DNA from 3 places in the Paenibacillus durus genome. Region 1 is predicted to be linked to each of the others. Evidence: riboswitches for the same ligand, from Rfam matches in the RefSeq annotation. Region 1 holds a riboswitch; each other region holds the start of a gene.
The links. Region 1 has a riboswitch for cobalamin ahead of PDUR_RS02075 (anaerobic ribonucleoside triphosphate reductase). Riboswitches for the same ligand answer to the same signal wherever they lie in the genome.
Positions count from the first base shown of each region.

Region 1 (10,454 bases):
GTCGTTCCCCTCTCATAGCTTTTGAGGCCAATGCTTACGGTTACGGCAAGTCCGCCCAGTTCCGCATGCCGCGTCTCGGAGAACGCCGTCCGAACCTGCTCCATCAGGCAGAGCGCCTCTTCAAACGTCTGCTCAAACAGCAGTATGGCAAATTCCTCACCGCCGTAGCGGGTAGCAATATCGGTGGATGGAATATTCTCCTGAATGGTGCACGCCACTCTGGATAAGACGAGATCACCTGTCCGGTGCCCGAATTTATCGTTAATTCCCTTGAAATTGTCAATGTCGATCAGAGCCAGATGAAAGGGAACTCCCAATTCCCCGTATTCCAGCGCTTTTTCATAATATTCATGAAACGACATATGGTTGAACAATCCGGTCAGGGCATCCGTTTTGGATATCTTCAGCATCGTGGCGTTCTCGGCCATGAGACTCTGCTTGGCGGTCATTGTCGTCTCCAGATCGTACAGAAGCTCGCGTCCGTTGACGATAATAATGCCAGCCACCAGCGTGCCGACAAGAATAAAGATGGGAATGGCTATCAGATCGAACGGACCCAGAAAGGCCTTGAACCGGGAATCCCAATTGTACATAATACAGAAGGCGACAATCTGCAAGACTGCCGTATACAATGTTAAATCAAGCCGGAAGAAAATAGCCGAAGCCATAATGGGCAGCAGCATAACGGCCCCTATAATGCGAATATCCATATTCAGATGGATAATCACCATCGAAACAAATGTGCCCGCCGCAAACAAGGAGATGAAAGAGTATTTGGCCGCAAACCGGTCGACCAGTTGGGCCGCCGCGACACTTCCGCCCATCAGCAGCGTCGGCCCCAAAAGAACCTTATAATAGAAAATCCCGGCTTCGATCTCATACGGAAGATATAAGTATGCATACAACTGAGCGGCAAAATGCAGCGCAATGACGACCCAATAAGTCTCCAAAAAACGTTTGATCCATTTGGTCTGCCTATGTATGGAAGCATCGGACGAATTTACAAAGTCCTTTATTCTCATTCCTTCACCACGCCAGAATATTATTTTAGGATAAGCTGCCGCAAAGATTTCACAATAATCTTGAAAATTGTACAGAAAAATGAGGAATTAATCAATCAAAAGCCTTGCAATCCGCCAAGAGCCTTGCAATCCGCTAAGCGCGCCGGTGAATGCTGGAAAAATAAAAAACACAGTCCCCACCAGGAAAACCGCGTTGCAATGTGGATAGGCCAGGATGTTCATCCTGCCTTTTGTTTTTACAGATTCTTCAGCAAAATCCGGATAAAAGGTTTATCCTCATGGGAGGCCGTGCCACCCTTAAACTCCACGCTCTCGATCAAGTCCTGACCACCAGGTATGATAATTGGCGTGACCGGGGACAACCCCGCTTTTGCAATTGCCTCCAGGTCGAACTCCAGCAGCGTCTGGCCGGTGCTTACCTTATCGCCTGCACTCACACAGGGGTAGAAGCCTTCTCCCTTTAACGATACCGTTTCAATGCCGACATGAATCAATATCAGAATGCCGGTTTCATGTTCGAGCAGCAGCGCGTGCTTGCTCTTCTCCATGATATGAACGACCGTGCCCGGACAAGGCGCCGTTACTTTACCTTCCGAGGGCAGGATCGCTCTCCCTTTCCCTATGGTGCCGCTCGAGAATGCCGGGTCCGGCACTTCTTCCAGGGTCAGCGTCTTTCCTTTTAACGGAGCCTCAAGCTCGATAAGCCTGGCGGATTTTTTCTTTTTGGCGAATTCAAACATGTCCGGTACCTCCCGTTACGCTTAATAAAGCTATCCGGCCTAATTTCCGAAACTGCTGATATACAAATTTTAGGGATATTCCTACAATACAAGGAATTTCCGCCATGGCCGTCGGACCTGACCAAAGAACAAAAAACGCGGCCCCAAACTTCGGGAATCCGCGCATATTTGGCCTAACAAGAATACTCAGGAAGAGACGGTTTGATTAACCGCCATATTTGGTGGTGTATTCATTTATTTCTGTCTTAGCCTTGTCAAATAACGCGCGGCCCGCAGCCAACTTCTTATTGGCATTTGTAAGCTTTTTATAGTCAATTTTCGTACTGTACAACGAAGTCTTCATTATGGTAAATCCTTCGAGCTGTAGCTTGGAGCCAGAGAGAAGGTGGCTATGAATTACATTCAATTCTTCATTCAACGGCTCAATCTTTTTCAAGCCTACGACAAGCTTGGTGTAATTGGGGACGATCACGTTGTTGAACGCCAAATAAGCTTTCTTACGGTTGGACGGAGTCACTACCCGATACTTGTTGTACGCCGATAATGCTGAATTCTCATATTTCTCCAACGGTGCCATTTGGTCAACATATTCAATCAAGGCATCAAGCATCACATCATTAGCGTCATCATCCGTATAATCTTCATCTGTCCCATAGTAATCGTCCGAGGCGGTATAGTCCACGGGATCATTATTGGTACTGTCCTCGGCAGAGTTATTTACGCTATCCTGGGAATCCACCACTTTGATCGTTACCGTGTACGGTGTATACCCATGCCCTATATCAACCGTTAAAGTCGCTGTACCGGTTCCAACCGCATGAATATGTGAATAATACGTTGATACCGACTCCACCTGAAGCACCGAAGTATCGGAAGACACCGGAACAAAGTCATAATCTCCAATCTCCGACATACTTGAAACATGAATAAGCGCGCTAAAACCAGCGGTCTCACCGACAGTCAAAGTAGTATTAAAGCCGGTAAAATCCACAACCGACTCCAGCTTCTCATCAGCCGCAAACGCACTTGCAGGGAATAACAGTACTACCATCACAACCAAACACATAACAGACTTGAATAACTTATTCACTACAACCCCACCTTAACATAATTTTGAACTTATGTAACTCAACTTTCACAGCATAATTGCAGATAAAAAGCAACTATCCTATTTTTCCCTTTCTATTAATTAATCGGATATCTGTCGGAAATAGTTAATAAGAATCAGATACTTCACCATATTTTCGGGTATTGGGAATATTGTCTTGGGTATAAAATCATGGATTTATCGTTTTACGTACACTATCCTACAGCATGCCGCGTCCCCGCCGGCTGCCAGGCAAGGATGCTGCTCGCCAAAAATACGCGCGGCGCGCCGGTGGTAAGGCAGGTCGCCCGAATCCGGCCGTCGTGGATACCCTTGACCTCGATTTTCCGCTGCGTAATCTTTCCGGACCGGTCCATATATACAATTTCGATGGTTTGACCAACACTCATCTTCACATTGTTCGCCTCCAAAATAGGAACGTTTGTTTGTATTATATGCGAACATTCGTTCTTTATGCAATGTAAAAAAATCCCGCCGGGCACTAACGCCAGACAGGATTGATCCCCATTATTTAGGGCTAACTAATCTTCTATTTCATACTTTTTCTTATATAGATCGAGCATTTCACCGAACTGTGTATCATATTTCACTCCCTCACTCATTTTTTTATTAGCGACTTTAAATCCAGCGTCTGTCAGCGTTCCTCTGGATAGATGCTGCTTCATTAACATAAATGCTTCCAACTGCAACTTAACACTTTTCAAAAAGATATTATGCGCAGCTTGCAGTTCTGCATTGGGCGCTTTGATTTTTTTCGCTCCTATTACTAACTTTGTATAGGTTGGCACAATAACATTGTTAAAAACGATAAAACGCTCTTTTCTGCTCGCAGCACTAATGTCCATTCTATTCTTATTGTAAGCCTCATGAACTATCGAATCGTACTCAAATAGAGCGCTCATCTGATCTTTATAAGTCAAATAATCCTTTTCTTCCTGACTCGGATTTTTTACAGTGATCGAATATCTTTCTTCAGCCCATCCCGGCGCACTGAATATTATATCGGCTGTGCCCTCCTTTACTCCCGTGATAACATAATTAAAATAACCGTCGCTCTCCACCGTTAGCACGGATTCGTCCGATGATTTAGGCACCAGTTGCCCATATGTAAGAGTAGTGAGTTCTGCCACGATATTAACCTTCAAAGTTGCAGTTTCTCCAACACCTAACTTTTTACTAGAGAATGTGAAAGTAGCTACATCTAACATGCTTTTATCTGCGGCAAAAACATTTGTCGGTAACATTAGTCCAAAGATAACTATCCATAGTATCAAGCATGTCCCTAACCTTTTCATCATGAAACCACCCTTTCGCTCTGTAACAACCATTATATATCGGAATTGGGAAAACTCACTAAAGTCAATACAATGAACTCTTAGGTCGGAACCAGAATCCAATGATTTCGGAAGAAGAAATCAAAAAGCGCAGCTCCCGATAATCCGGGAAACCGCGCTATATCAAGTCTTATAGGATGCTGGTGAAGGGAATTGAACCCCCGGCCTACGCATTACGAGTGCGTTGCTCTACCCCTGAGCTACACCAGCATGATGTGAATTTTCCGTCACAACAGAAACTATTATACCTCGTTTGACGAAAAAAGCAACTTTTATTTCGCCCCCGCTTTGCTAAGCATCCGCATTTTACGAGCGCAAGAGATGCCTTCCCGCCGTAACCGGGAAGGCATCTCGGCGTTCGCTCCCGTCACCTGGCAGCGGTGCTTGCAGCAGCCGTCGCCCGTAACCACTGCCCTTCTGCACGCCGCAGCCCGGCTGCTTGGCCTGCCGGACCGCTGCTCCTCTCGGCTGGCAGCCCGCCATGACGAATTGCCATCGCTCGGGAGCGGCAATTATCCGCGCAGCAGCGGCACCCTGCCGTTCCGGCAGAACCGCGCCGGGCAGCAGCCATGCGTCCCAGCGCCGACTGGCCTTCCCCTACTCCTCTTTCAGCTTACGCTCCACCGACTCCAGCTTCTGCCGGCTGCTGGCCGCCTTGTCGCGGCGGTCGTCGATTTTGAGCGAGGTGGACACGCGCTGGGCGCCATTGGCGAATGGCGCTTCATGCAGGACCTGGGCAGCGGCCAGAATGCGCGGCAGCGGCCCTTCGATAATCGTACCCATGGATGTAAGCTCAAAGGTTATGCCCTCCACACCCTCCAGCGCGCGATGCATGCCTGCGACATAACTGCTGAGACTGGTGCTGCCGGTTCCGATCGGTATAACGGTAATTTCGGCAATAGCCATTTGAATACCCTCCCTTTCCATGCTGCACTTTTTGAAAATGTCAATATACAGCTTTCCTATATTGTAGCAACTGGGACGCCGGGCTACAAATAGCTTTCTTCCTTTTCATCCGGACGGCAGGCCCGGGACAGAGTTCTTGTTATCAGACTTACGGTAAATCGGAGAATCAACTGCCCCTTAGCCCCCCTCTCACCCCCACTCTAGCAGGGCATTTGTGGATGAATTTGTGGATTACCTGTGGACCGTTTGTGGATGTTCTGTGGATATCAGAATCTCAAAAAATATGTTTACAGATACAATATATTGGGTTATCTTAAATAAACGACAACAAAATATAGTGGAATCAGGTGCTTGACTCTCAGACGGAGAATCCAAGCTTAATAGGGAAGCGCGGTGCGAATCCGCTGCGGTCCCGCCACTGTAACCGGATGCCCCTCCTCAGCAGGATACGGGCGGCATCTTCCGGCATAAGGCCACTTGGAGCGCGGGAAGCGGCTCTTGGGAAGGCGCCGGAAGAACAGACGGAAGCCAGGAGACCTGCCTGTTTCCAGCGACACCATTAACTCAAAGCCCCTGCGAGGAACGGGAGCGGTGACCGCATGCAGCTTGCAACTAATGGCGGGCATTTTTGGAATGCCCCACTCGCACTCGCATACGGGCATTTCCTGCGTTCTTCATGCGGGAGATGCTTTTTTAAATTATAAAGATGCAAGATTGTTCAAATTCAGGCCTGGGATGTAATAGAGAGGAGAACTGCGCAATGACGCTGCTGGACAAACGGCATGCCGACGGGCAAAGCACGAACGAAATTCTGTTGGAGGAAGTCATCGGTCTAGGACGCGATATTATCGACAGCCGAGATATGGATCTGCTGAGGGAGAACGCCAATCTGAACGGGGAAAGCTTCTCCGGCAAGATGAGCAAATTCGGCAGCGAGTATTCCAAATGGTATGCCCGCAGCTTCACCATGCCGCCTCAGCTTGTGAAAGCCATCAAGGATAATGTCGTATATGTGCATGATCTGGACCAATATGCCATCGGAACGACGAACTGCATTTTCATCCCGTTCGACAAGCTGCTCCGGCAGGGCTTCAACACCGGCAACGGCAGCGTCCGCCCTCCGAACTCCATTATGACGGCCATGGCGCTTACGGCGATTATTTTTCAATCCCAGCAAAATGCGCAGTACGGCGGCGTATCGGGAAGCAAGCTCGATCATGATCTCGCCCCCTATGTGGCCAAGTCTTTTGCCAAGCTGTTCCGCAAGGGCCTGGATTATTTCGAAGAAAGACAAGCCGGGGAAGATCTCGGGGAAATTACAATGAGCCGAACCGATCTGAAGGAACAGTATCCAAGGACTTACCGCTACGCGATGAAGGAAACGGAGAGCGAGACGCTCCAGGCGGCCGAGAGCCTCATACATAATCTCAACACGATGTCCTCCAGAGCGGGCGGGCAAATTCCGTTCACGAGCATCAATTACGGTACCTGCACTTCACCCGAAGGACAGCTTGTGATCAACTGCCTGCTGACGGCGACGATGAAAGGACTGGGAAGCGGCGAGACGCCGGTGTTCCCGATTCAGATTTTTAAATGTAAAAAAGATGTGAACCAACAGCCGGGCGATCCCAACTACGAGCTGTTCCTGAAAGCAGCGGAATGCTCGGCGCGGCGGCTGTATCCGAACTTTGCGAATCTGGATGCTCCGCTGAACCTGATGTATTACGATCCGGCGGACCCGGATACCGAATTCGCGACGATGGGCTGCCGCACCCGGGTGCTGGGAGACCGCTTCGGACGCAATCACTGCTCCGGCAAAGGCAATCTGTCGTTCAATACGCTGAATCTCGTCCGGCTCGGCATCCAGAACGGAACGGTAACGGGCCTGCGCCAAGCAGCGGATGAGGGAGGCTTCTATGATGATCTTGATCATTATATGGAGATTGCCCTGGACGGCCTGCTCCACCGTTTCCGTATCCAGGGAACGCAAAAAGCGAAAGCATCCGACTTCATGATGCGCGAGGGCGTATGGGAAGGCGGAGAGACCCTTGGACCGGAAGAACCGGTGAGGGAACTGCTGAAGCACGGCAGCCTGTCGCTCGGCTTCATCGGAATGGCAGAATGCATGAAAGCGATGTACGGCAAGCATCACGCTGAAGACACGGAAGTGTATGGCAAGGCGCTTGCCATCGTGCGGCATATGCGCGAGTTCTGCGACCGCAAGAGCGAAGAGCTTGATCTGAACATTACCTTGTTCGCCACTCCAGCAGAAGGCCTGTCCGGCAAGTTCACCAAGATCGACCGCAAGGAATTCGGCGCAATAGAAGGCGTTACCGACCGCGAGTATTATACGAACTCGTTCCACGTTCCGGTCTATTACCAAACGGGGGCGGCGAACAAGATCAAGGTGGAAGCGCCGTTTCACGATTACTGCAACGCCGGTGCGATCTCCTATGTTGAGCTGGACGGCAATGCACGCAGCAATCCGGCGGCTTTTGTCAAAATCATCCGTTACGCCCTGGAGCAAAATATCAGCTATTTCAGCATCAACCACCCTGTCGACCGCTGCTCCGACTGCGGATACGAAGGCGTGATCGGCACGAACTGCCCTTCCTGCGGCGCTCATGAGCAGGAGGTTCACATCCGCCGCCTGCGCCGGGTTACCGGCTACTTGACCGGAGATTATCAGACCCGCTTCAATGCGGCCAAGCAAGCCGAGGTTAGGGACCGGGTCAAGCATCTATGAATATTTGCGGCTACTACCCGGAGTCGATTAACGAAGGCGAAGGCCTGCGCGCCGTCGTCTTCATCAGCGGGTGCCGCCACCGCTGCCCGGGTTGCTTCAACCCCGAAACCTGGAATTTCGGTTACGGCGAATCCTTCACGCCGGAGCGCAAGCGGCAGATCATCAGCGAAATGGCGGCCAATCCGCTGCTGGAAGGTCTGACGCTGGCGGGCGGCGATCCTTTTTTCTCCGCCGAGGAAGCGGCGGAATTCATCCGCGAGGTGCGCGCGGCGCTGCCGGAGTTCCCGGTGTGGATCTACACCGGCTACACTTATGAAGAGCTCACGGCTATGCCGGGATCGCCGGAATGGACACTGCTGTCGCTCTGCCAGGTGCTGATTGACGGACGCTTCGTGGAAGCCTTGAAGGATACCACCCTTCGGTTCCGGGGCAGCTCCAATCAACGGATTATCGACGTTCAGGCCAGCCTTGTCAGCGCGGAGACCGTGCTGTGGCAGCCAGCGGTTATGCTGTAATCCGGGGCTTCTTGAGCGGAGCGCCGAAACTTCCGGCGGGTCTGTGACGGAAGCTGAACCGACGGGACAAGCGTATAGGCCGGGGCACGAATTGAACCGGAGCTATGGATAGACCGGAAGCTCTTGATGAGCCAGAGCCTGGATTGACCAATGCCCTCTGAATAGGCCGGGCTCTGCATTGGGCCAGTCCTTCATATGAAGCAGCCCTCCGATCTCTTTGGCTGGAATTACTGTGTCATCAATTAAACCGGATTTTCGCCTTAAATCGGATTATCGGCCCTTGGACCCTTCTTGGACCCTTCCTAGACCCTTCTTGGGCAATTCTATAGCGAATATGCGGGAATTTCTCCCGTCTATTTTTAGCATATAACTGTATTCAAGTAATTAAGACGGAAATTCTCCAGCTTATTTGTCCGTTTTCCCGCCTTTTGGACGCAAACGGCAAATTATGAGGGAGGATTTCCAGTTCAACTAAATATCATGCTCGTTTCAGGCCTTTTAAGCGGGAGAAATTCCCGTTGAGCAGCCTGGATCCGGGCCCCATTATGCGCTTAAATATATCAATTTTTGATATTGAAAATTAAATATATATACTTCGGCTATCCATAGAGAGGCCGTATTCATACTTATTATGTCCCTTATTCATTCACACCCTTTACCCTTTATCCCATAAAAATTTTATGCAGTGAAAGGAAGCGATCCGAATGCCACAACTCGTAGTGAAACCCGACAACCGCCAGCTTGCCTTTGATCATATGCGCCTCTCCGTTTATGCCGACCGAGTCTTAAGCGGACTGGACAATCTGAATAAGGAAACGCTGCTGCGCGGCGTGAATGCCAAGCTGCGGCGCGATGAGGTCAGCGGCGAGGAGATCAGCAGTGCTTTTACGATGAGCGCGCTGGAACTGGTTACCAAGGAAGAGCCGGACTGGAAATTCGCTGCCGCCCGCTCCCTGCTGACCTCCCTCTACAAAAAAGCGGCGGTCAACCGCCGCTACAAAGCGTACCCGGACGAGCCATACGGCGCGCTGTATCCGCTGATTGCAGGCCTCGTCAAAAAAGGCGTCTACCGCGAGGAACTGCTGACCGCCTACACGAAAGAGCAGATCGAGGAGCTGGGAGCCTGCATCGATCCTTCTCGCGACCTGCTGTTCGATTACATCGGGCTGCTCACGTTGTCCGACCGCTATCTGGCCCGTGACTTCGACGGTCGGGTCATGGAGCTTCCGCAGGAGCGCTACATGGTCATCGCCATGTACCTGATGCATCAGGAGCCCACGGAGAAGCGCCTGGAGCTAGCGAAGGAAGCCTACTGGGCGATGAGCAACATCTATATGACCGCCGCCACCCCGACGATGTCCAATGCGGGCAAAAAAGTCGCGGGCCAGTTGTCCAGCTGCTTCATCGACACCGTCGACGACTCGCTGGAAGGCATCTTCGATTCCAATACGGACGTGGCCCGTCTCAGCAAAATGGGCGGCGGTATCGGCGTCTACCTTGGCAAGGTGCGCGCCCGCGGCTCTGACATCCGCGGCCACAAGAACACAAGCTCCGGCGTCATCCCCTGGATTCGCCAGCTGAACAACACCGCCGTCAGCGTCGACCAGCTCGGCACCCGCAAGGGAGCGATCGCCGTCTATCTCGACGTGTTCCACAAGGACATCCTCGCCTTCCTGGACCTTAAGCTCAACAACGGCGACGAGCGCATGCGCGCCCATGACGTCTTCCACGGCGTCTGCCTGCCCGACCTGTTCATGGAAGCCGTGGAAGCGCGGGGGCAGTGGAATCTGTTCTGCCCGCATGAAGTGAAGAAGGTCATGGGCTGGAAGGACGGGAAAGGCCGCGCCCTCGGCCTGGAAGACTTCTATGACGAGAAGTTCGGGCAAGGAGCCTTCCGCGAGAAATATGCCGAAGCGTCCGCTCATCCGGAGCTGACCCGCATCACCGTTCCGGCTATCGACATTATGAAGCGGATCATGAAATCACAGCTGGAGACCGGAACGCCGTACATGTTCTACCGCGACACGGTCAACCGGGCCAATCCGAACCGTCACAAGGGCATGGTGTTCTCCTCCAACCTCTG
Region 1 is NZ_CP009288.1:439,963-450,416, reverse strand. Features, by position in the region: gene PDUR_RS02115 (GGDEF domain-containing protein) at 1-1,022, opposite strand, end outside; gene PDUR_RS02110 (PTS sugar transporter subunit IIA) at 1,259-1,762, opposite strand; gene PDUR_RS02105 (hypothetical protein) at 1,968-2,852, opposite strand; gene PDUR_RS02100 (hypothetical protein) at 3,065-3,259, opposite strand; gene PDUR_RS02095 (Ig-like domain-containing protein) at 3,392-4,168, opposite strand; tRNA gene PDUR_RS02090 (tRNA-Thr) at 4,343-4,414, opposite strand; gene PDUR_RS28490 (hypothetical protein) at 4,572-4,775, opposite strand; gene PDUR_RS02085 (MTH1187 family thiamine-binding protein) at 4,802-5,110, opposite strand; cobalamin riboswitch at 5,439-5,669, shown strand; gene PDUR_RS02075 (anaerobic ribonucleoside triphosphate reductase) at 5,871-7,856, shown strand; gene nrdG (anaerobic ribonucleoside-triphosphate reductase activating protein) at 7,853-8,371, shown strand; gene PDUR_RS02065 (ribonucleoside-diphosphate reductase subunit alpha) at 9,076-10,454, shown strand, end outside.

Region 2 (10,454 bases), 2.3 Mb from region 1:
CTCCGGTATTTTCGCGGAATCAGTCCGAGCAGAATACGGGGCAGCTTATGGCTGTCTTTCAGCATATAGTACAAAATAATCGGCAGCGTGGCCACAACGACAACAATGTTGGAGATGACCGTTATCAGATTGCTGATGGAGTTCGTTACCCAGGTTACCGCGTTTTGCAGGTATTCGGTTAGCCGGACCGTCAAATCCGATTCCCCGTGAAATAACCTCGCAAACATCGGGTTCTCGCGCAGACGGTCAAGCTGGGTCTGGAGATCCTGGACAAGGTACGGCGCGTTTCGGATAAAATTTTGGATTTGATCCTGCAGCGTCGGCCAGACGGCGACCCAGAAAATAGCGAACAGAGCAATAAATACGGCATAGATGAGCAAAATGGCGATCGGGCGCTTGAGCTTTCTTTTTTCCAGATAATTGACCAGCGGGCGGAGCAAATAATACATGAATCCGGAGAGCATCATCGGTACAAGCAGCAGGTTAATGATGGTTCCGATAGGCGAGAATAGAACGATAACCTTGGAGCCGAGATAAAGGATAAGCAGTAGAAATATGATTCCAAGCGTGGTACGGAAAAACTTGTTCTGCAGCAGCAATGGCCGCACCTCCTAATATGGACCCAAATAGTATGTATGATGGATCTACTAATATGCAGTCTACTAAATAGTTAAACCCGATTCCAGGTTTGTAACCGCCGGATTCATTTCAGGCCAAGGAATGGCGAACATGACAAACAGGCTGTCTTCCCGAATTAATCGGAACGAAAGACAGCCTTGCTTTCATGTACTTCTGCGAGAGCGGCGCCGCCGTTTCTTCTTGAAATATAAGACTTTATAAGCTTCTCGCCTATCGTTTGGCCTTATATTTTTACGAGAAACGTACCTGCTTCTTAAAAAGACTCCGTCAGGCGTTTCTTCTTATTATCTTAATTTTTTGTTAGGTTCTGCCTGAGTCGTTTCCTTTGCTTTTACAAGGGACAAGAAAAAGAAGAAATCGCCTAAAGCGCTCAGCGCCGCAGCGATGATGGCGTAATCTTCTGCGGACATTTCCTCTTCCTGTGGGATGCGTTGGATGTTTTTCTTATTTGCCATCTTCTCTCACCCGCTTCATCTGGTCGTATGCTACAAGGTATGCTGCGAAGAGTAAAGACGGAATAGGCGGGAAGGATGTATTTTCCAAGGCTTCTTGAGCAGGAAGGGGCATATTGATTATACTGGATTAATCGGACAATCACTGGCTAAAGGAGAATTAAGGGATGATACTGCATAAAGGGGAGATTTTATTTAGGCAGGGCGATAGCTGTGATACGTTGTACCATATCAAGAGCGGTCTATTCAAGGTGACAAGACTGCATGAGAATGGGAATATCGTGCTGTTCAACATTCTTTATCCCGGGGAGACGGTGCCTCACCATTCGCTCATCTCGCCTAAAGAAGCTCACGGGACGGCCACTGCGCTCATGAGCAGCGAAGCCCAGCCCATCCCGGCCTCGGAATGGTACCGCCAGCTTCGCGAGGAGCCGGGTAAAGCAATGGAGGTTGCCCTTCTGCTGCAGGAAAAGGTAAGATTCATGCAGACCCGGCTGGATCATCTTACGATCGGGTCGCCTGCCGAAAGGCTGGAGCTGCTAATAAAATGGCTGCGCGATTATTCGCACGGGGTCCCATTAACCGAACTGCTGACTCAGGAAGAGATCGGACAGCTGATCGGCGTCCGCAGGGAGACGGTGAACAGGCTGCTGCGCGGCTGAGCTTGTACTTTTTCTGGAAGAACTTGTCTACTTGTTGGGAAATAGCCTTTTCTGTGGTATAATGGGGTCAGAATTCAAAACAAAATCGAAAGGATCAGGATACCATGTGTCCCCGAAGGACGATTCCCCAAAGGACGATTTGGAAACGTTATGATCTATCTTATACTTAGCTTCCTTGTAGAAGGTGTGTGAACAGTCAGTTGACGCTAGCCGCCTCTACGAAGGAAGGGAATAGGTATGCGAAGGAGAAAGACAACCGATTCACCCCGTCGTAGAGGTTGGTGGGACGTCTAGCCGCCATTTACGATAAGGGGAGCCTGTATGAGGAACCATAACAGCGGTGTTCGTCTGCCGCTACAATTGACGATTAATTTGATCGGAACGTTGTTGCTTAGTTTTACTTACTATCACATCAATTATCAGAACCATTTGACCGAGGGCGGGTTCGTTGGGCTGTCGCTGCTCGGCAAGTACGTTCTGGGACTGTCGCCATCGCTCACCGTGCTGCTGCTTGATCTTCCGGTTCTGCTGGCAGCCTTGGTACTCAAAGGAAAGAGATTTGTCTGCAATACATTTATTTCCATAGGGTCGTTTACCGTGTTCTACGGACTGATGGAGCGCTATTCCGGACTAGTGCTTAATTTCCATGGCAACCTGGCGCTGGCGGCGCTGCTGTCCGGACTGCTGACGGGTCTTGGCGCGGGACTGGTGCTGCGATGCGGAGGCGCTAGCGGCGGTGATGACATCCTGTCTCTCTTGATCAGCGAGTGGAAGGGGATTAAGGTCGGCACCGTGTTCATTATAATGGACATTGTCGTGCTGCTGCTGTCACTCTTCTATATGCCGCTCAGAGAAACGATGTATACGGCGATGGCGGTGATCGTGGCCGGCCAGGTTATCACGTTTATAACCTCGCTTGGCAAGCCGAAACGGACAAAGAAAAAGCTGCAGGTTCAGCCTGCGCTTGTGGGCCGTAAAGAAGCAACCGCCGCAGGAAAATTATAATAATTATTTGGGGTCAGCCGAAACCGGCTGGCTTTTTCTACGTATAGAAGGAGTAAGGATGCAAATCCTAAAACTATACAGTATCCGAATAAAAGGAGGAAACAGCATGCTCAGGAGGCTTATCGACAAACTCATTCACTCCGTCGGACACTCGAAACACGAAAGACACGGAGGTTCTTCCGGAAATTACCGGAGACCAATGCATTACAGAAATTCGTCCAGCAGCAGACCCGGTTACGGGAGCGGACGCGGCCACGGCTATTACAAGAACAGATATGGAAGTTCAAGCTGAATATTCGCTTCTAAATGCAGTAAATAAGAAACGGATGCTAACCTATTTTAGGGAGGCGTCCGTTTCTTGTTATTCATTGAGATCGGCTAAGGAGTCCAAATCGGATAATGCCTGCTGGGCATCCCGAATGAACTCCTGCGTTTCCGTGTATGGATTCGATTCCTCGTCAAGCAGTCTCAGCAGTATGTGCCGCACTCCCGCCGTAAGCTCCAGCTCTTCGGACCAGCTTCGCTCGGCGCCGCCCGGCGCGGGAGTATACCCTGAATACAGCATATAAAGCATAAGATGTCCGATATCGTGCAAATCCGATTGTTTGGACGCGGGCATGCGCTTTGGCAGTCCGTCCTTATCCCGCTCCGCTTCGCCGTTATTACAAGGGGGATCGTCCCCGATCCGGCGGGCCAGACCAAAATCGATTAAGTAGATATCATCCCCCCGGAGAATGATGTTGGGAATGCGCAGATCAAGGTGCACGAAGCCGCGTTCATGCACATGGTTCACCCGTTCCATCAAGCTCAAGACGAAGCGGAGCGTGTCTTTTTCCCCGAAAATGAATCCCCGCTCGAAAATTAGCTGCTCCAATGTATAACCCTCAATATAATCGGTAACCAGCCAAGCAGAGCCGTTCTCCTCAAAATAATCTCTGCAGGCCGGGATATAGGGATGATCCAGCTGCTTAAGGATATCCCGTTCCCGCTTCAGCATCTGCTTCCCAGCATCCTGTTTGCTCGGTTTGGCCTGTTTGACGGCCACCTGGCGTCTCTCCCGCTTATCCAGGCAGCGGTAAGCCAGTCCGTAGCTTCCCATGCCGATCCGGGAGAGCACCTCGTAACGCTGCCCAATCAGCTCTCCTTTCTCCCTGGGGTAATCCCTCCAGGCGGATATGAATGCGCGCATGCGTGCAAGCAATGGACATCCTCCCAACAGTATTCCGTCATGTGTAATCTATTCCTTCATTATTGCATATTTACCTAGGGCATTCGCAAGTCTGGAAGTCAGATGACAAGAGATGCGGTTAGAGTTTCTTACCTGAAAAGTGGGGCTGCAAGTTTCAGAAATTACATCCAGTGTTTAAGCTACAGTATAAAGAAAAAATATTGAAATCTAATCATTGAGGAGGCGTAAGCTTGGATCTGCTAGCCATTATTAAAGCCATCGTACTTGGTCTGGTCGAAGGCCTGACCGAATTCGCTCCGGTATCTTCTACAGGACATATGATTATTGTCGATGATATATGGTTGAAATCGCAGGAGTTTCTCGGAAAATACACAGCTAATACATTTAAAGTCGTGACCCAGCTCGGTTCAATCCTTGCGGTTGTCGTCATTTTCAGGAAACGTTTTATTGATTTGCTCGGACTGAAACGCTTTAGCAAGGAATCGCTTGAACCGGTCCCGGACGGCCAGCTGCAGGTACAGACCGGGGGCCGTCTGAAGCTTGGACAGGTTATTGTAGGTCTCATTCCTGCCGGTCTGCTAGGAATGTTATTCGAAGATTATATTGATGAATATTTGTTCTCGACATCAACCGTGCTGATCGGTCTGGTAATTGGCGCCCTATTTATGATTTGCGCGGATTTATTTGCTCCGAAGCGCGCCAGGAAGCAGAGTGTTGACCAGATTACATACAGGCAAGCGCTTGCGGTGGGGTTAATCCAGTGTGTCTCGCTCTGGCCCGGCTTCTCCCGCTCCGGCTCGACGATTTCGGGAGGCGTCCTGCTTGGCCTGAGCCACCGGGCCGCCGCCGATTTCACCTTTATTATGGCCGTTCCGATCATGGCCGGCGCAAGCCTGATCTCGCTTTACAAGAACTGGCAGTATTTTACGCTCGATGCACTGCCGTTCTTTATCGCCGGATTTATCAGCGCCTTCGTGTTCGCGCTGCTGTCGATGCGGTTCTTTCTGAAGCTGATCAACCGGATCAAGCTGCTGCCGTTCGCCATCTACCGCATTGTGCTGGCCACCGTGGTCTATATTATTTTCTTTTAACCGGTTATCAGGTATCGATATAACCAGAACCCCTATCTCCTATTGCGAGCCGCAGGGTCTTGCCGTAACATAAATGTTGTACTCATCAACCACTCAAACCATTCACTAAATAACGGAAACAGGTGCTTGCCGGAATAGAGAATTCCGGAGCTTAATAGGGAAGCTCGGTGCAAAGCCGACGCGGTCCCGCCACTGTAACGGAAGAGTCTTTCAGCCCTTTATGCCACTGTCAGCCCGCGCTGACGGGAAGGCCGCTTACGGACGATGACGCCGCAGCCAGGAGACCTGCCTGTTTCAACGCACTGCAGTACCTACGGGAGATAGGGAGGTGTTAGATCGCAAACGTGATATTAACGTAGGCGTCTTTCCTCTTGGGCTTTTAAGGAAGGACGCCTTTTTGTTGGATCGTTTATGTGAAATAGGAAGCGGGCCTTCCGAGGCGGATAAGATGTCACTTCCTCAAACAACGTAGTTTGATGTTTTTTTGGAAGACCACGGCAGGATAAGTCGAATAGGAGGAACATGGAAATGACAACGCAAGTAAAAACAAGCAATCTCGGATATCCAAGAATCGGCGCGAACCGGGAATGGAAAAAAGCGCTGGAGGGTTACTGGGCGGGACGAACCCAGGAGGAACAGCTGCGGGCGGAAATGGACCGCATGCAGCTGGGTAATCTGCGCAAGCAGCAGGAGGCGGGTATCGATCTGATTCCTGTCGGAGATTTCACCTATTACGATCATGTGCTGGATACGGCAGTCATGTTCGGCATTGTGCCGCCCAGGTACCGGTATGAAGATAGACCTGCCGGACTGGATTTATATTTTGCCATGGCCCGAGGTAATTCCCGGGCGGCGGCATGCGAAATGACGAAATGGTTCAATACGAATTACCATTACATCGTGCCGGAGATCGGGGATCTTAAGCCTGTTCTGACGGAGAACAAACCGCTTGCCGCATACCGGTTCGCCAAATCGCAGGCGGGCATTGACGGCAAGCCCGTGGTCATTGGACTCTATACGTTCCTGAAGCTGTCCAAGGGCTTTGCCCCTTCGGAAATCCGCAGTGTGGCGCAGCGCTTTCTGCCGGTCTATGTGCAGCTGCTGCAGGAACTGGAGCGAGAGGGGGCGGCCTGGGTTCAAATAGACGAACCTGCGGTAGTGACCGGACTTCGGGAAGAGGATATTAAGCTTCTAAGCGAAATTTATGGCGAGCTTCATTCCGCTGTTCCGGGACTCTCCATTATGCTGCAGACTTACTTCGAGTCCGCCGAACCGCTTGAAGCCCTGCTGAAGCTGCCGGTGCAGGGGATCGGACTCGATTTTGTACACGACAGCGGGGCTAATCTGGAAGCGATCGAGCGCTTGGGCTGGCCGAAGGATAAGACGCTTGGAGCCGGAGTGATCGACGGGCGCGGGATTTGGCGCTGCGACCCGGATGATAAGCTGGCGCTGGCTCAGCGCTTGACTGCCCTTGTCCCGGAGGGCAAATTGATTTTGCAGCCGTCCAGCAGCCTGCTGCACGTGCCTGTGACAGTGCGCAGCGAGGAGAAGCTGAAGCCGGAGGTGCGCAGCGCGCTGGCCTTCGCCGATGAGAAGCTGGCGGAGCTTGCGCTGCTGAAACGGGCGCTGCTTGAGGGCCGTGACGCCGCCGGGGCTTCGTTAGCCGAGACGCAGGCTGCGCTGGCCGCCTTCCGCAAGCTGCCCGAGCGCAGCCGCGCGGACGTGGCGGAGCTTGAACGCGGCCTGGCCGAGCTGCCCGACCGGCGAAGCCCGGCCTATGCCGAGCGGGCAAAGCGCCAGCAGGACAAGTGGCGGCTGCCGCTGCTGCCGACAACGACCATCGGCAGCTTTCCGCAGACGCCGGAGGTCCGGCAGGCGCGGCTGAAATGGCGCAAGGGCGAGCTGAGCGAGGAAGTCTATGACGGCTTTATCCGCCGGCAAATTGCGGACTCCATCGCACTTCAGGAGAACATCGGTCTGGATGTTCTGGTGCATGGCGAGTTTGAACGAACAGATATGGTGGAGTTCTTCGGGGAGAAGCTGGATGGATTTCTGTTCACCCAGAACGGCTGGGTGCAATCCTACGGTTCCCGGTGCGTTAAGCCGCCGGTCATATACGCCGATGTCGCGTTCACCGAACCGATGACTGTCAAGGAAAGCGTCTATGCGCAGTCTTTGACGAAGCTGCCGGTAAAGGGCATGCTGACCGGGCCGGTCACGATTCTGAACTGGTCCTTCGTGCGTGACGATTTAAGCCGGGAGCGGCTAGCGAACCAGATTGCGCTCGCGCTGCGGCAGGAGGTGCTGGCACTCGAAAGCGCTGGAGTGGAAATGATTCAGGTGGACGAGCCGGCGGTGCGTGAAGGACTTCCGCTCAAGGAGAAGGACCGCAGGCATTATCTGGACTGGGCCGTAAAATCTTTCAGAATCTCAACGAATCTCGTCCGCGATACGACGCAAATTCATACCCATATGTGCTATTGCGAATTTGGTGATATGATCGACTCCATTTCCGATATGGATGCGGATGTTATTTCCATTGAGACATCGCGCAGCCATGGTGAGCTGATTGCAAGCTTTGAGAAAATGGAATATGACAAGGGGATCGGCCTTGGAGTATACGACATTCATAGTCCGCGGGTTCCGTCGGTCGAAGAAATGGAGACCGGCATCGACCGTGCGCTGCGGGTGCTGCACCCGGAGCAGTTCTGGATCAATCCGGACTGCGGACTGAAGACGCGGGGCTGGAGCGAGACGGAGGCATCATTGCGAAATATGGTGGCGGCCGCTGAGGATGCAAGAAAGAAAGCGCGGGCTATTCAGCCGTAACTTGCGAAAGATCGACTTTAAAAAGCAATAAACCGGGAATCCGATCCCGGTTTATTGCTTTTTATATACATACCTTATTTCTTCTTAAACGTGTCACAATCTGTTTCTTCGGAGCGGGAAGCTTGTTGCACGTTGTTGAAAGCAATGAAGATCGACTCAGCGTTGCACTTGTTTTCATTCGCCCAATAAGTACAGGTGTTCACTTCGCAAAGCACATCTTTTGCCATAAGTATTCACCTCCTGTCATGAAATGAATAACGCCCGGACAAGGTGGACCTTATCCGGGAAAGCACGCCCTCATTCTTGCGAATGTAGGGCTGTTCGTTAGTATAATTTCCTCATTCTTCTTGATTTATACCACAAAGGTCATACCGGAGGATGATCCCAGGACACTAATATACCCGGTATCTGAGATACTCATCAGCGCCTGTCTAAAGAAATTGCATAAGAAAGATTTGTGCTCCGCAACCTTTCAATGTCTGGAAACGTCTGGAGATTAAAGATCGGACCAACAGATAATTTTTGGGGGGATGCGGATGTTCAAGCGAGGTCTGTATTGTATGGTAACGGTGCTGTTGTTGTCTATCATGCTGGTTGGCTGCAGTTCGGGCAGCGGCGCCAGGAACGCGGATAAGGCTGAAAAATCCCTGATGAAAAAAAGCGACTCGTCTCAATCGAATGCGGTCAGCAAGGGGGCTCCTGCTGCGGACGTTCTTGCAGATACCGCCGAAACCGCGCAAGCTGCCGGATCGGAGGGCGGTAAAGAGTCTGCAAGCTACTCGGCTGCAGAACAATCCATCAGCAGTTTCAGCGGTTTCGCGTCCGGCGATGTAGCCGCTGGGCTGAACAACAAGCTAATCTATCATGCCAATCTCAATATGGAAGTCGAAAATTACGAGCAAGCGCAGACGGAAGTGCGGAATATGATTAATCTTGCCCGCGGATACATTCTTGGATTCACGGAAACGATGTCCGATTCCGAGCATGGCGGTACATTTGTTATAAAGGTGCCGGCCTCCGGGTTTTCCTCTTTCCTGGACAGTCTAGAGAAGATCAAGAGTGAATCTCTTCAAAGCAGCATCGAGGGTCAGGACGTTTCCGAAGAGTATGTTGACCTCGAAGCGCGTCTGAAGGCGAAGCAGCTGCTGGAATCCCAGTACGTCGAATTTATGAAAAAGGCGACCAAAGCCACGGATCTTGTATCGTTTGCCAACGAGCTTGGCAAGATTCAGGAGGAAATCGAGCAGATCAAGGGAAGAATGCGTTATATCGATCAAAATGTGCTGTACTCGACGGTGGAACTGCGGCTGTACCAGCCGGACGAGAGCACTTTAAGCTTGCGTAAGGACGAGCCGCAGTCCCTATTTGCCAGAGCCTCAGACGCGCTGCGCGGAACCTTGAATGCCCTCTCCACGGGGTTAGAGTGGCTCTTTATTCTCCTGGCCGGGGCGCTGCCGGTACTAATCGTAGCCGGCCTCATTCTAGCCGCGCTGCTCTGGGTCCGTCGTTCTAGACGCCGCCGCGCAAAGGCCTCGCTGCTGATCCGGGAAGTCAATCGGCGTACAGACGAGGGGGCTTACGAAGGACCGGCTGGACAAAGCCGGACAGACGGAGAAGATGAGCCTGGAGAAGCGCTGCACACGCCGGAACCGCCAGAAGATAAATAAGAGAAAAAGCCTCCGGACGGGCGAAAGGCCCGTTCTGGAGGCTTTTGTTGCATTCACTCTCTACAAAGAGAGCTCTACTGGAATAAGAAGCGGTATTCGCCATAACCTTCCCGCTCAAGATCCTCTATCGGAACGAAGCGCAGCGCGGCGGAATTGATGCAGTAGCGCAGACCGTCCGGTCCCGGTCCATCGTTAAAGACATGGCCGAGATGCGAGTCCGCTTCCCTGCTGCGCACCTCCGTGCGGATCATCAAATGGCTGAGATCGGTCTTCTCCTTCACTGAATAGTCGCGAAGCGGCCGGGTGAAGCTGGGCCATCCGCAGCCGGAATCATATTTATCCCTCGAACTAAAGAGCGGCTCTCCGGACACGATGTCCACATATATGCCTTCTCCGTGATGATCCCAAAAATCATTTTGAAAAGGGGATTCCGTGGCATTATTCTGCGTAACCTCGTATTGCAGGGGCGTAAGCCGCTGCTTCAGGCTCTGCTTGTCCTCTTTATGTGACCAATGCTTCTCGATAAAGGCTTCCCGGCCGGAGGCTTTGCGGTAGCGTTTGTAATGGCCCGGATTTTTGCGGTGATAGCCTTGATGGTATTCTTCCGCAGGGTAAAAGACCCCAGCCGGAACAATTGGCGTCACAACCGGACCCGAGAAGCGGCCGCTTTGCTCGGTTGCGATCTTGGATGCCTCTGCTTCCTTGCGCTGCTCCTCATTATGATAGAAGATCGCCGTCCGGTAGGACGAGCCGCGGTCATGGAATTGGCCGCCTTCATCCGTCGGATCAATTTGCTGCCAGAACAGCTCGAGCAGCTTGCTGTATGGAAAAATTATAGGATCGAACGTAATTTGCACAGCTTCGGCATGGCCCGTTGTTTCGGAGCAGACTTCTTCGTAAGTCGGATTAACCGTATGCCC
Region 2 is NZ_CP009288.1:4,151,693-4,162,146, reverse strand. Features, by position in the region: gene PDUR_RS17955 (AI-2E family transporter) at 1-599, opposite strand, end outside; gene PDUR_RS28845 (hypothetical protein) at 924-1,094, opposite strand; gene PDUR_RS17950 (Crp/Fnr family transcriptional regulator) at 1,259-1,753, shown strand; gene PDUR_RS17945 (YitT family protein) at 2,075-2,758, shown strand; gene PDUR_RS17935 (serine/threonine protein kinase) at 3,120-3,959, opposite strand; gene PDUR_RS17930 (undecaprenyl-diphosphate phosphatase) at 4,178-5,038, shown strand; cobalamin riboswitch at 5,142-5,345, shown strand; gene metE (5-methyltetrahydropteroyltriglutamate--homocysteine S-methyltransferase) at 5,567-7,867, shown strand; gene PDUR_RS28205 (DUF1540 domain-containing protein) at 7,942-8,094, opposite strand; gene PDUR_RS17920 (DUF4349 domain-containing protein) at 8,404-9,534, shown strand; gene msrB (peptide-methionine (R)-S-oxide reductase MsrB) at 9,609-10,454, opposite strand, start outside.
Region 2: linked by a shared signal. The riboswitch ahead of metE (5-methyltetrahydropteroyltriglutamate--homocysteine S-methyltransferase) and the one ahead of PDUR_RS02075 (anaerobic ribonucleoside triphosphate reductase) in region 1 are both predicted to bind cobalamin.

Region 3 (10,454 bases), 2.7 Mb from region 1:
ATGCCTTCGATCAGGGAATTCACGCCTAACGCGACCCCTGTCATCGAATTGCCGACGATCATCCCGGCTATTGGAATGACATACCTTGGTTCGTACCAGGGAGCCAACTGCAAGACAATGAAAATAAAATAGATAAGGCTGACCAAAATACCGGAAGTCATCGAAAAAGCAATGCTTTGTTTCAAGGCTTTGGACAGCTTCCCTTTTGTCCGGTTAATAACCGTCCGAATGGAGAAAGCGAGCATAATCGCCACAAGCAGCAAGGTGTACACCGGATGAGCGTTCCCAAATACGTACACGAGCAAGTACCCGACGAGAATGAGCTGCAGGGTCATGCGAACCGCCCCGATCAATATCTCCTTTTCACGCGGAATGCCTTTAATTCTAACGATTACAATCAGTAAAATCACGAACAGATAGGCTGCGGCTAGCTGCCAAAATAATAAATCAATCGTTCCGTTCAATGTGCATCCCTCCCGCTTCCCTGCGGCATTCCACTTTTCATTTCAATAACAAAATCGGCGTATGTATCGGCAATATGACGGGAATGCGTAATCATGACGAGTGTTTTGCCGTTTTCACGAATGAATGCGGTCAATCTCTGCATTACCGTATCCGCTGTGTCTTCATCCAGTGCTGAAGTCGGTTCATCCAGAAGGAGCGCCATCGGATTCATCACAATAGCCCTCGCAAGGGCTAAACGCTGCTTTTCCCCACCGGAGAGATCCTCCGCATTTTGTTCCATATTTTTTTCCAGACAGGCGAGATGAAGCGCCTCCTCCAATTGTTCATCGGATGCTTCAGGCTTACCGGCAAAAGACAATCCGATCTGCAAATTATCTCTTATCGTCCCTTTGAACGTGATCGTGGCTTGCGGCACCATCACCGCTTCTCGCCTCCACTCGGTGGGGTCCAGTTCGCTTGAAAGATGTTGACCCAGCCAAATCTCGCCTTCATCTGGGCTATCCAGTTGATTTAACAGCCGAAGCAAGGTTGTCTTTCCGCTGCCGCTCCCACCTACAATGCAGGTTATTCTCTTTGCAGGTATCGTTAAGTCTGTGATCGACAGAATCCCTTTGGCTTTTACTCCCTTTAACCGGAACATCGTCGCCCTCTCCTTTTGGCCATATAGATTCATCAACGAACTGTCTTTGACTTCGCTCGCACATTAACAAGGACAAAGCAAAGAAGTAAGAATAAGAAAATAATAATCCCGACGATTTCAAAGTCAAGCTCTGCCCAAGGATTAAAGTAGGTGAATGCCTGATAGAAAGAAACACCGTAGGCCAGAGCAACAATCACCCAGCCAATGATTCTTGAAGCTGATTGCCCCAGGCTGCTTGATTGGTTCATCATTCTGAATGTAATTAGAGAATCGATGGTATCGGTAATCATCATTCCGAGCATAAAAATAAGTCCCAGAATTAAAGGCATGTACGTGAATGAATTACCGGCGGCTGCAAGTGCCCAAACGGAGGTTTGACTAATGGTCTCCGCAGCCAGTGCGAAGATCCCTCCTACTAAAATAATTAAAAATGGATTTGTAGTTCCCCGCGCAACATTCGAAATAAACTTCCCTTTAATCCCCTTAAGTTGAAATTCCTCATTTTTAAATTTGGAACGCATTAGATTAATAATATTTATGGTTCCAATGATAAATAGGGATATGATCGATACCCAGGTTGCAAAGGTGTCAAAGTACTCAGGAAATCTAAAATTTTGGGTAAACATTCCGAGAATTGTCGCCATACCAGCTACAACTGCTCCATGACCAAATGAAAACAGTGTACCTACAAAGCGGGCAATCGGGCTGCCCATCCGCCAATTGTAACGGGTTTGTCCATCAATAAAAGCTAAATGATCCGCATCCAGTCCATGACGAAGACCCAGCACAAAAACAAGAAGTATAAGCGATATCGTTGACATTGATGATTCCTTCTCTCTTCATCTGATTTTTAACACGCAAAAAAAGCCCCAGGCAACCTTTGGTAGATTCGGGACTTTCCAATGGGAACGTTAATAAACATCAAATTAAGCAGAGCTAAATTTCGAGTTCATGTTTCGTCACCACTCCTTTTCTCCGAAGGCAATTTTGGTGTGCAAATCTAGGTAGGTCTTCTGGCTTCCGTATCATCGCCTGCCTTCTGTCTTCCCCAGACTTGCTGCTGAGTGACATAAAAGAAGGAGGCTCCTCGGTTACAGCGGCGGGACCGCTCGGGATTTACACCCGATTCCCTGTTACCCCTTGATCTCACAAGGGCACCTGATTGCAAGATATGAAATTTCTTTGATTTTAATTCTAAAAACTTTGATTATCAATAGATTTTAGTCAGATTGTGACCAAACCTAAGCAGCACTGCTTATATTTCTTGCCGCTGCCGCAGGCGCAAGGATCATTACGGCCCGGGAGCTGTCCTTTTAAATGATACTGCATATTCTGGCGGAACAGGCTGCTTCTGACGTTGTCTCCAAGCTCCTTCATCCGCTCGTCCGCATACGCGTAAATCTCCTTGTAGCTGGCGCAAAAATAATCTCTGCCTCTGGCCTCAAGCTCCGACCCCCATTCCCGGTTGCGAGGGCAGCCGCCATGACACAAAGGTTTCCATTCACAGCTCCGGCATCCCTCCGGCAGTGCTGGCTTCATTCCGAGAAAACGAGTGTACAACGGATGCTTCAAAATGTCTTCAATGGAGTGTGTCGCCACGTTGCCGATTTTCCATTCAGGAGAAATATAAAAGTCGCACGGATAGGCGTCTCCGTTCTGCTCTAGAATAATCGTGGTCGGGCACTCAGCCCTATGAATGCACAGCTCTGCCTCCCGGTTCGTATAACCGGCAAGCATGTTGTCAAAAAAACGTACGGAAACCCGCGGGTTCCCTCCGTTATACCAATAATCGAAGGCTTCACGCAAAAATCGGCCGTATTCCGCAGGTGTAATATCGTAAACGCCCGGCTTGTCCGGCTCCTGGGACCGAAAATCCATGCACGGAATGAACTGAACGTAGCTGAAGCCTTCTTGTTCCAAGAAAGACATGATCTCGGCAGCATGACCTACGTTCCCTTTGTGAATGACGGACAAGATGTTGAAGTCCACTTGATGGCGCCGTAAATGTTCAATTCCCTTCATTACTCTGTGAAAGCTGCCTTGCCCAAGCGAGTCCACCCGCCGCGCATCATGAATATTCTCAGGCCCGTCCAGGCTTACGCCGACCAGAAAATTGTATTTTTTAAAAAAAGCCGCCCAGCGGTCGTTAAGCAGCGTCCCGTTCGTCTGAATGGAATTTCCGATGATTGTCCCCTTCGGCGCGTAGCGGGCCTGAAGCGACACGACCTCTTCGAAGAACTCCATACCCGCGAGCAGCGGCTCCCCTCCCTGCCAGGCAAAAGAAGCCGCTCCCCGTGACCGGGCCATATATTCCTTAATGAATTTCTCCAGAATGGCGGAATCAATCCGGTTGATCTTCGGTCCCGGCTTGCCGCCGCATGTACTGTAGTAGCAGTAATCACAGGCCAGGTTGCAGTCCTCCGAAACCGTCTTCCACATCACGCCTACATGCCGATGTTCCAGTGTTGCGACACCGCAGCCCATTGTTACTCACTCTCCCCGTCACTCCTGTCTTCTCTTGTATACTTTATCGTATTGCAGCAGCTTCCGCCAGCATATAAGGATATAGGGTTGCTCTTTATAAGGGGATCTAGCTCTGCCGGTGAAATTGAACCTCCCGCCGCTGTTCTGTCAACGGGATGCCGGTTGTTTCAAGTTAATGCTTGGCTTATTGCTTTTTTGCTGCGCGGGCTGGGGTTACATTAATTCCCAACCTCTCATAAATCCTTGGACTTAAAACGCAACATCCCTATTACAAAAGCTGCAACCGTGTACACGATGGCATATATAACAAAGGAATTTGAGGGTATCGAGGAAAAATTGTTGCTTACGGGTGAAGACACGTCGATAGGAACCATCCCGCTCAATTCGTCAAAGCTGAATAACTCGGCAATCACTTTGCGCTGCAGACCGTCCGCGGGCATGATCAGCGTTATGATTCCGGTCAACCGATTCAGCGATTCCGTCATAGCAGGGTCCTGGCTTAAACCGGAGCCGATCCGTTCAATCATGCCTCCCAGCCAGCTTGCTCCATACAACATCGTCATAAACACCCCATTGCCAATGGCAGAGAAGAATCCGGAGCCGAGCATGGACACGGTCACGAGCAGAGGGACGGCCAAGGAGAACAGCAGGAAGGATTTGATCCAGGCTGCCGGATCTAATGGAATCGCCGCATGCGCCCTGGCAATGAGCAGAATGGAAATAAACAGCAGCAAAGCGTATGCGATTCCTACGGTTACATACCCCAGCCAACGCCCGGCGTACCACTTCCAGCGCGGAAGCGGCCGGGAAAGCAGCGCCTGAAGCACGCCTGCTTCCGCTTCCCCCGCGATTGCCGAGAAAGAAGTGAATATCGCCAGAAACGCGAGTACAAATGACCCAAACATAAAACCAAGCGTCATGATAACCGCACCGTTCGCAAATCGGTTTATCAATGCTTCTCCGCTGTCGCTGAACCCTTGCTGCGCGCCTGGATCTCCGATTGCACTCGCCACAAACCAGAAGCCTATAAGAAATACTGCAGTCATGAGCAGAGTGAGCAGCAGCACTTTCTTGCGCAGCATTTCTTTCCAGGTTATGCCCCAAATGATCCTCATTCCCGTTCACCTCTGTGGTCAAGTCCGGATACGGTATTCACGAACCACTCTTCCAGACGTTCTTGTTCACGCGTGACTTCATAAAGCGTCATTCCCTGCTCCACGATGAGCGCATTGATCCAGCCTGCTTGCTCCTCACTGTCCAGTTCGGCCTCCAGCCATACTACACTTCCATCCTGCGATTGCGATTGCCCGGACGGAAGCTGGTCTCCGCTATTACGCCCTTGGAAAGTTTGCTCCTGCCGGGAAGACAGCCTGAAGTGCAGACCCGTTTGTTCATTTAGCCAGATACACAAAAAAGGCGTGAATCCGCCCACTTTAAAAAGCCACTTTGTTTGTTTGCGAAGCACCTCGGACACACTGCCGTGCCGCAGGATAACACCGTTATTCAATAGCGCCATCCGGTCGCACAGCAGCTCAACCTCCTCCAGCAGATGGGAGTTGAGAAAGATTGTTTTGCCCCGCTCCTTCAGCTTCTCCAGAATATTGCGGACTTCTCTGCGTCCGATGGGGTCCAGCGCCGATGACGGCTCATCCAGAAAAATAATCTCGGGATCATTGACCAGCGCACAGGCCAGTCCCAGCCGCTGCTGCATCCCTTTGGAGTAATGCTTGACTCTGTCCCTTCCCCGCTGTCCGAGCCCTACTTCCTCAAGAAGCGCCGGAACCCGCTTGGCTGTCACCGAACGCTCAACACGGCATAGCCGCGCATGAAGCTCCACCACTTCTTCTCCGGTCATCCACTCCTGATAACGGTATAATTCGGGTAAATAGCCGATCTGCGACTTCGCCGCAAGAGAACCAATCTTATAGCCCAGCAATGCGGCTCTGCCGCTTGAGGGTGTAATCATCCCGACCAGCATTTTGACCAAGGTGCTTTTGCCTGCGCCGTTGGGGCCGAGGAAGCCGAAGGCTTCCCCTTTCCCTACGGTAATGCTTACATCCCGGCAGCCGCGTCCGTTACTATATTCTTTAGTAAGAGCCCATGTTTCTATCGCCGGTACACTCATGATTGAATCAGCTCCTGAACCTTCGCGGTTATCTTCTCTTTGGTGGTATATACATTTCCGCCGAATAACTGAAACAATTGCCCGTCGTGTACCCAAACGGCATCATAAGTCGTATCTTGACCGTATTCGTGGTGACTCACAAGAACTTTCGTTCCCTCTACCGTTATTTGGTCGGCATTGTCTTGCGAAATGACCGGCATAGGAATTTCACCCGCTAGAATACTGCTCTGCTTGAGACTCGATTTCAAAGAATCCGGCAGCAGCGGGAAGTTGATAATGGCCTCCAGCGCTTCTTCGACCTTGATTGCAGGGTCTACGGTTATTGCGGGAGTATTCATTTGTGTCAGGTTAGCCCAATGTGCGCTGTCAGGGGACAGATCATAGTTCACGGTTTCCGGAATGTGCAGCGTAATGGGTCTTCCGTCAATGGATTCCGGCAGCAGCTGTTCGGCGCCCAAACGTTTCATCGCTTTATTGACTTCATTTACATTAAGATTAAGTGTAATTTCCCCGGAAGGATTTACTGTTAACTCCGCTCCGTCATTAGATAAAGCCGCGCTTAACGGCGCATACCCTAACTTGTCCTTAACTTGCTCCGGCTTGATCTTTCCGCTGATTGTGCCTGAACTGCTTGAAAAGGAACCAAACTTGTTAATAGTTTCTTTCAGGTCGCCGTTCTCGCTAACCGAATAGAACATATTGCGCAGATCGCTCTCATTTACAGCCGTTACCGACTGCATACGGAACTGATTGAGAATGGCGGCCATCGCCGTGTTGCCTACAGGGGTGGCGAGGAAAGCTGCAACAATGGTTATACCGGCGACAGCCATCGTCCATTTCCGGCGGCGTTTCATCCTCGGACGGCGCGAACGGCTTCGGTCTCCGCTGCTGCCGGTAACAGGGTCTTGTTGTTCTGCATAACCCAGCTCCTCAGCCTTATGGTAATCTGCACCGGAGAGATATCCATCTTGTTTCAGTGCTTCAAACTTTGCCGCTTCCGTCTTCCGGTCCCATTCCGCCCATTTGTGATTGAGCGGCTCGCCCGCAAGCGTCTCCTGAAGTCTTGCCCATGCCTCATCCGTTCTTTGCTTCTCTTTATCGTGATTTGCAGAATAGTTATTCATCAATCAACGTCCTCCTTAAGATTAAACTGTCAGTCCATTTGCGGCAGCGATTTGGATGCAGTAGCTTTCAGCCTTTGCGTAGCCCGGTGCAGCAGCGTACCTACAACCGGAGGTCTGACACCAAGCTCGCCGGCGATCTCCGCATAACTGTAACCGGAATATCGGAGGAGAAGCGCCTGTCTGTCACGCTCGGGCAGCTCATCCAGCCATTCCCGCACATCCTCCTGATCCAGCTTGCGCAGAATCAATTCTTCGCCCGATGGCGGCGATGCCTTCGTGTTATACATCAGTTCCTGCTTGTTCTGCAGCCGCCTTTCCCTTGCTTTCTTCTCCAGAAAATCATAGCCGATTCGGGTAAGCACACGGTGGAGCCAAGCACCCAGCGCCGCCGGATCGTCCGGGGGATTGCGGTATAACCGCAAGAATACGTCCTGAGCCAGATCATCGGCAGCCGCCTCATCGCGCACGAGAGCGACCAATTTACGCCGGACAGCAGGATAGTGCTCATAAAATATCGATCGAAAACGTTCGGAATCCGGAATTTCCATTTTGTAATGCCTCCTTATTAGCTGCAGCTATATATAAGACGGCCGTCAGTTGCTTTTTGTATCAGAATATAGGATAAAGAGTTTTTGGGGGAGGAAAATATCACAAAAAAAGAGGGCAAATGCCCCCTATCCAGTTATTCAGTATTCATATTCTATGGATTTGTAGCCCGTTTTCTCTTGTTTTTCCTGCAAGCGTGTCGCGCTCCTTCAAGTAAATTCTCGGCAATGAATTCTTCAATAATCTAGTATAGCGCAGCCGAAAAAGATTACAAAGTCAGTTTCTCTAAGTTCAGCTACCCCGGCTGACTATCTGTACATCATCGACCAGCCGCCGATGTCCCGGAAGCCGATTCGTTTGTATATGGAGGCCGCGTCCGGATTATCGTAAAACAGGCACAGCGACTTCCCTTCGCTCACCAGATCGGAGCACAGCTTCGTTACTACTAAGGTTGCCAGTCCCTCCCCCCGGTAATCCGGATGCGTGGCTACGCTCACTATCATCGCAGACATCGAATTCTCCGCTGTAGTTGAGGCCGCAGCAGCTGTACGCCCGTCCCGTTCCACAAAATAAGTGCGCCCCGTTCCGGTCTCCAGAGTCCGCCGCATATTTGAACGTGAGCTTTCCGGGCTCACTTCGAACTCCTCAATCCCGTCCATAAGCGAACAAATGGATTCTACATGCTGGAGAGTCGCCCGCTGAGCGGATATTTCCGCAGAGACCGGTACGCTTTTCTCACCATCCAGCTCTTTCAGTTCGGCAAAATGCATGCTCTTCTCCTTACGGAAGCTTATGTATTGGTTGAACAGCCCGGCAATGGAGGCTGAACCGGACAACATTTCCATTCTTTCGTCCTGCTTTATGATGTCGGCAAACCCCTGTACATTAAATGGCCCAGCCGCGTAGGGCAGGTAATTGTACTCGTAGCGCAGCAGAACCGCTTTTATTTGCCCGTTCTCCGGTTCGAATTCGCCCCATACCTCCTGGAAATCCTGGTCAAAACCAAAGTTCTCCACATCTGCGATCAAAAATAAATTCAGCGCCGGATCTTTTCCCAAAAAAGCAAGCAATGCCGCCCGGTCTTGTTCATTCAGCTTACGAATCATATAATCCCCCCGCCAATCGTCCAAATATCAATGGAAATAACATAACATGGAAATGACAAAGCGTAAATAAATTGAAGTTGTTGATTAAAAAGCCGGGAGAATCTCGGCGTAGGCCAAGTTCTCCCGGCTAATCGTTCAAGCCCGTATGCTAATTAGTTTCCTGCTGCCGCAGCTTGGTCCGGCGCTCCGGATGAGCGAACATTTCGGCAGGAGAGAGCAGATAAATGAGACTGATTACTCCGAATATACAAGCGCTCACCTTGAATGGGATGATTTCATTGCCGCCGCTTGCAAGCCAGCCGCCAATGAAGGGACCGATCACGGCCCCCAGACCTTCAACCGAGAACAGCAGGCCCCAGCTCATTCCTACCGAACTCTCAGGTATATATAGCGCCATCAACGCGTTCCAGGAAGGAAGCAGAGTAGCGTAGGCACAGCCCATCAGGAGCGCCAGAATGACGACACTAGCAAAAGAATCTGCGGAGGTCAGAAGGAACAGCGATGCTGAAAATACGGCGAAGCCCAGCACCAGGAACCATTTGCCGCCGATCATATCGAATAATCTGCCCATGGGCACCATGAGCAGCACGGCAGCTCCCCCGCCGATCAGAAGCGCTAGCGATAACCCGGAGTGGGACAGACCGAGCTGGTTCACGGCAAAGGTTGTTAATAACGGCACGATCATTCCCCCGGCTGCGGTTTGCAGCAGCATCCCCGGCACCAGAAAGCCGCCCCTTTTCACCTTATGCCATAGTGCCGTAAACTGCTCTCCCACCGTCATTTCGATCCCAAGCGCCGGCGCCTCCGCTAACCGGGTCAAACCCGCGAAGATCCAGCCTGCGGCAAAAAAGAGTCCGATCACAAGGAGAGATACGGTTAACCCGAAGTCCATGATCACATTGATCATAACCGTTCCGAGGCCCAGACCCGCCATCCAATACACGTATAAGCTCCCCATCTGCCGGGCGCGGTTCTCCTCTCTAACCTGGCTCATGCAGATGATCCAGATCGGTGAAAAGCCCGCTCCGAGCAGGGCCGAAGCCGCAATCAGAATACCGGCATGGTGCGTGGTCACCATCAGGAAGAGCCCGGCCAAAGCAATGCCAAATCCGCTATGAAGTACAATTTGATGAGGCAGTCTGTCGAGCAGGTAGCCGATGAAGCCTTTGATCAGGCTGTCGGTCAAATAATGAATCGATACGGCAATCCCGACAACGGATGCAGACAACCCAAGATGATCCAGCGCATATATAGGCAAAAAGGCAACCAGAAACGCTCCCCTCACCCACTCTATGAAAAAGAGGGCCAAACCCAATCGGGCGATGGCTGTATCAGGCGCCACCGTCTTATTAGCGGTATCCATGAGCGGTCTTCGCCTTCCCTTCTACTCCCAGTGAATGTACCGGCTGACCATGAAGTGAAGGATGGTGTTCCAGGATCTCCAGCACTTCGTTTATAATCTGCTCGGCTGCGTTCTTTTGGGATATGGCATTCATCTGGCGTTTAATTTCCTCGCGGTAAGGCTTCATTTCCAGCAGCCGGAGACGGCCGATCAATTCTTTTTCCGTACTCGCGGTATAAAGCACTTTTTGACGGGACAGCGCCGTTGCGTTTCCTGCTTCCTGTCCGGGAAGAGGACAATACACGATAACGGGCAGCGATAGCGCAAAAGCTTCGGTAAGGGTCACGCCGCCAGCTTTGGTCAGCAGACAGGAGGAGACGGACATCAGCTCATGGATTTCATCAGTATATCCTAGAATATGAACGCGTTCATTATCCCGGTAGCCGGCCTCAATCGCCAAGCGGAGCTTTTGATTATTTCCGCAGAGCACAATGGAGTCGAAATCGGTATGCTCCAGCACGCTTTTTAATATTGTGCGAACCTTGGTCGAAACGCCGTAGGCTCCCGCAGATAACAGAATATAGCGCCGGTCTGGCCGCAGTCCATGCTTCCGTATCAGCTC
Region 3 is NZ_CP009288.1:3,109,276-3,119,729, reverse strand. Features, by position in the region: gene PDUR_RS13425 (ABC transporter permease) at 1-464, opposite strand, end outside; gene PDUR_RS13420 (ABC transporter ATP-binding protein) at 461-1,105, opposite strand; gene PDUR_RS13415 (HoxN/HupN/NixA family nickel/cobalt transporter) at 1,138-1,926, opposite strand; cobalamin riboswitch at 2,092-2,280, opposite strand; gene PDUR_RS13410 (anaerobic sulfatase maturase) at 2,330-3,589, opposite strand; gene PDUR_RS13405 (ABC transporter permease) at 3,823-4,704, opposite strand; gene PDUR_RS13400 (ABC transporter ATP-binding protein) at 4,701-5,714, opposite strand; gene PDUR_RS13395 (hypothetical protein) at 5,711-6,838, opposite strand; gene PDUR_RS13390 (sigma-70 family RNA polymerase sigma factor) at 6,868-7,386, opposite strand; gene PDUR_RS13385 (GNAT family N-acetyltransferase) at 7,693-8,490, opposite strand; gene PDUR_RS13380 (MFS transporter) at 8,639-9,853, opposite strand; gene PDUR_RS13375 (MGDG synthase family glycosyltransferase) at 9,840-10,454, opposite strand, start outside.
Region 3: linked by a shared signal. The riboswitch ahead of PDUR_RS13415 (HoxN/HupN/NixA family nickel/cobalt transporter) and the one ahead of PDUR_RS02075 (anaerobic ribonucleoside triphosphate reductase) in region 1 are both predicted to bind cobalamin.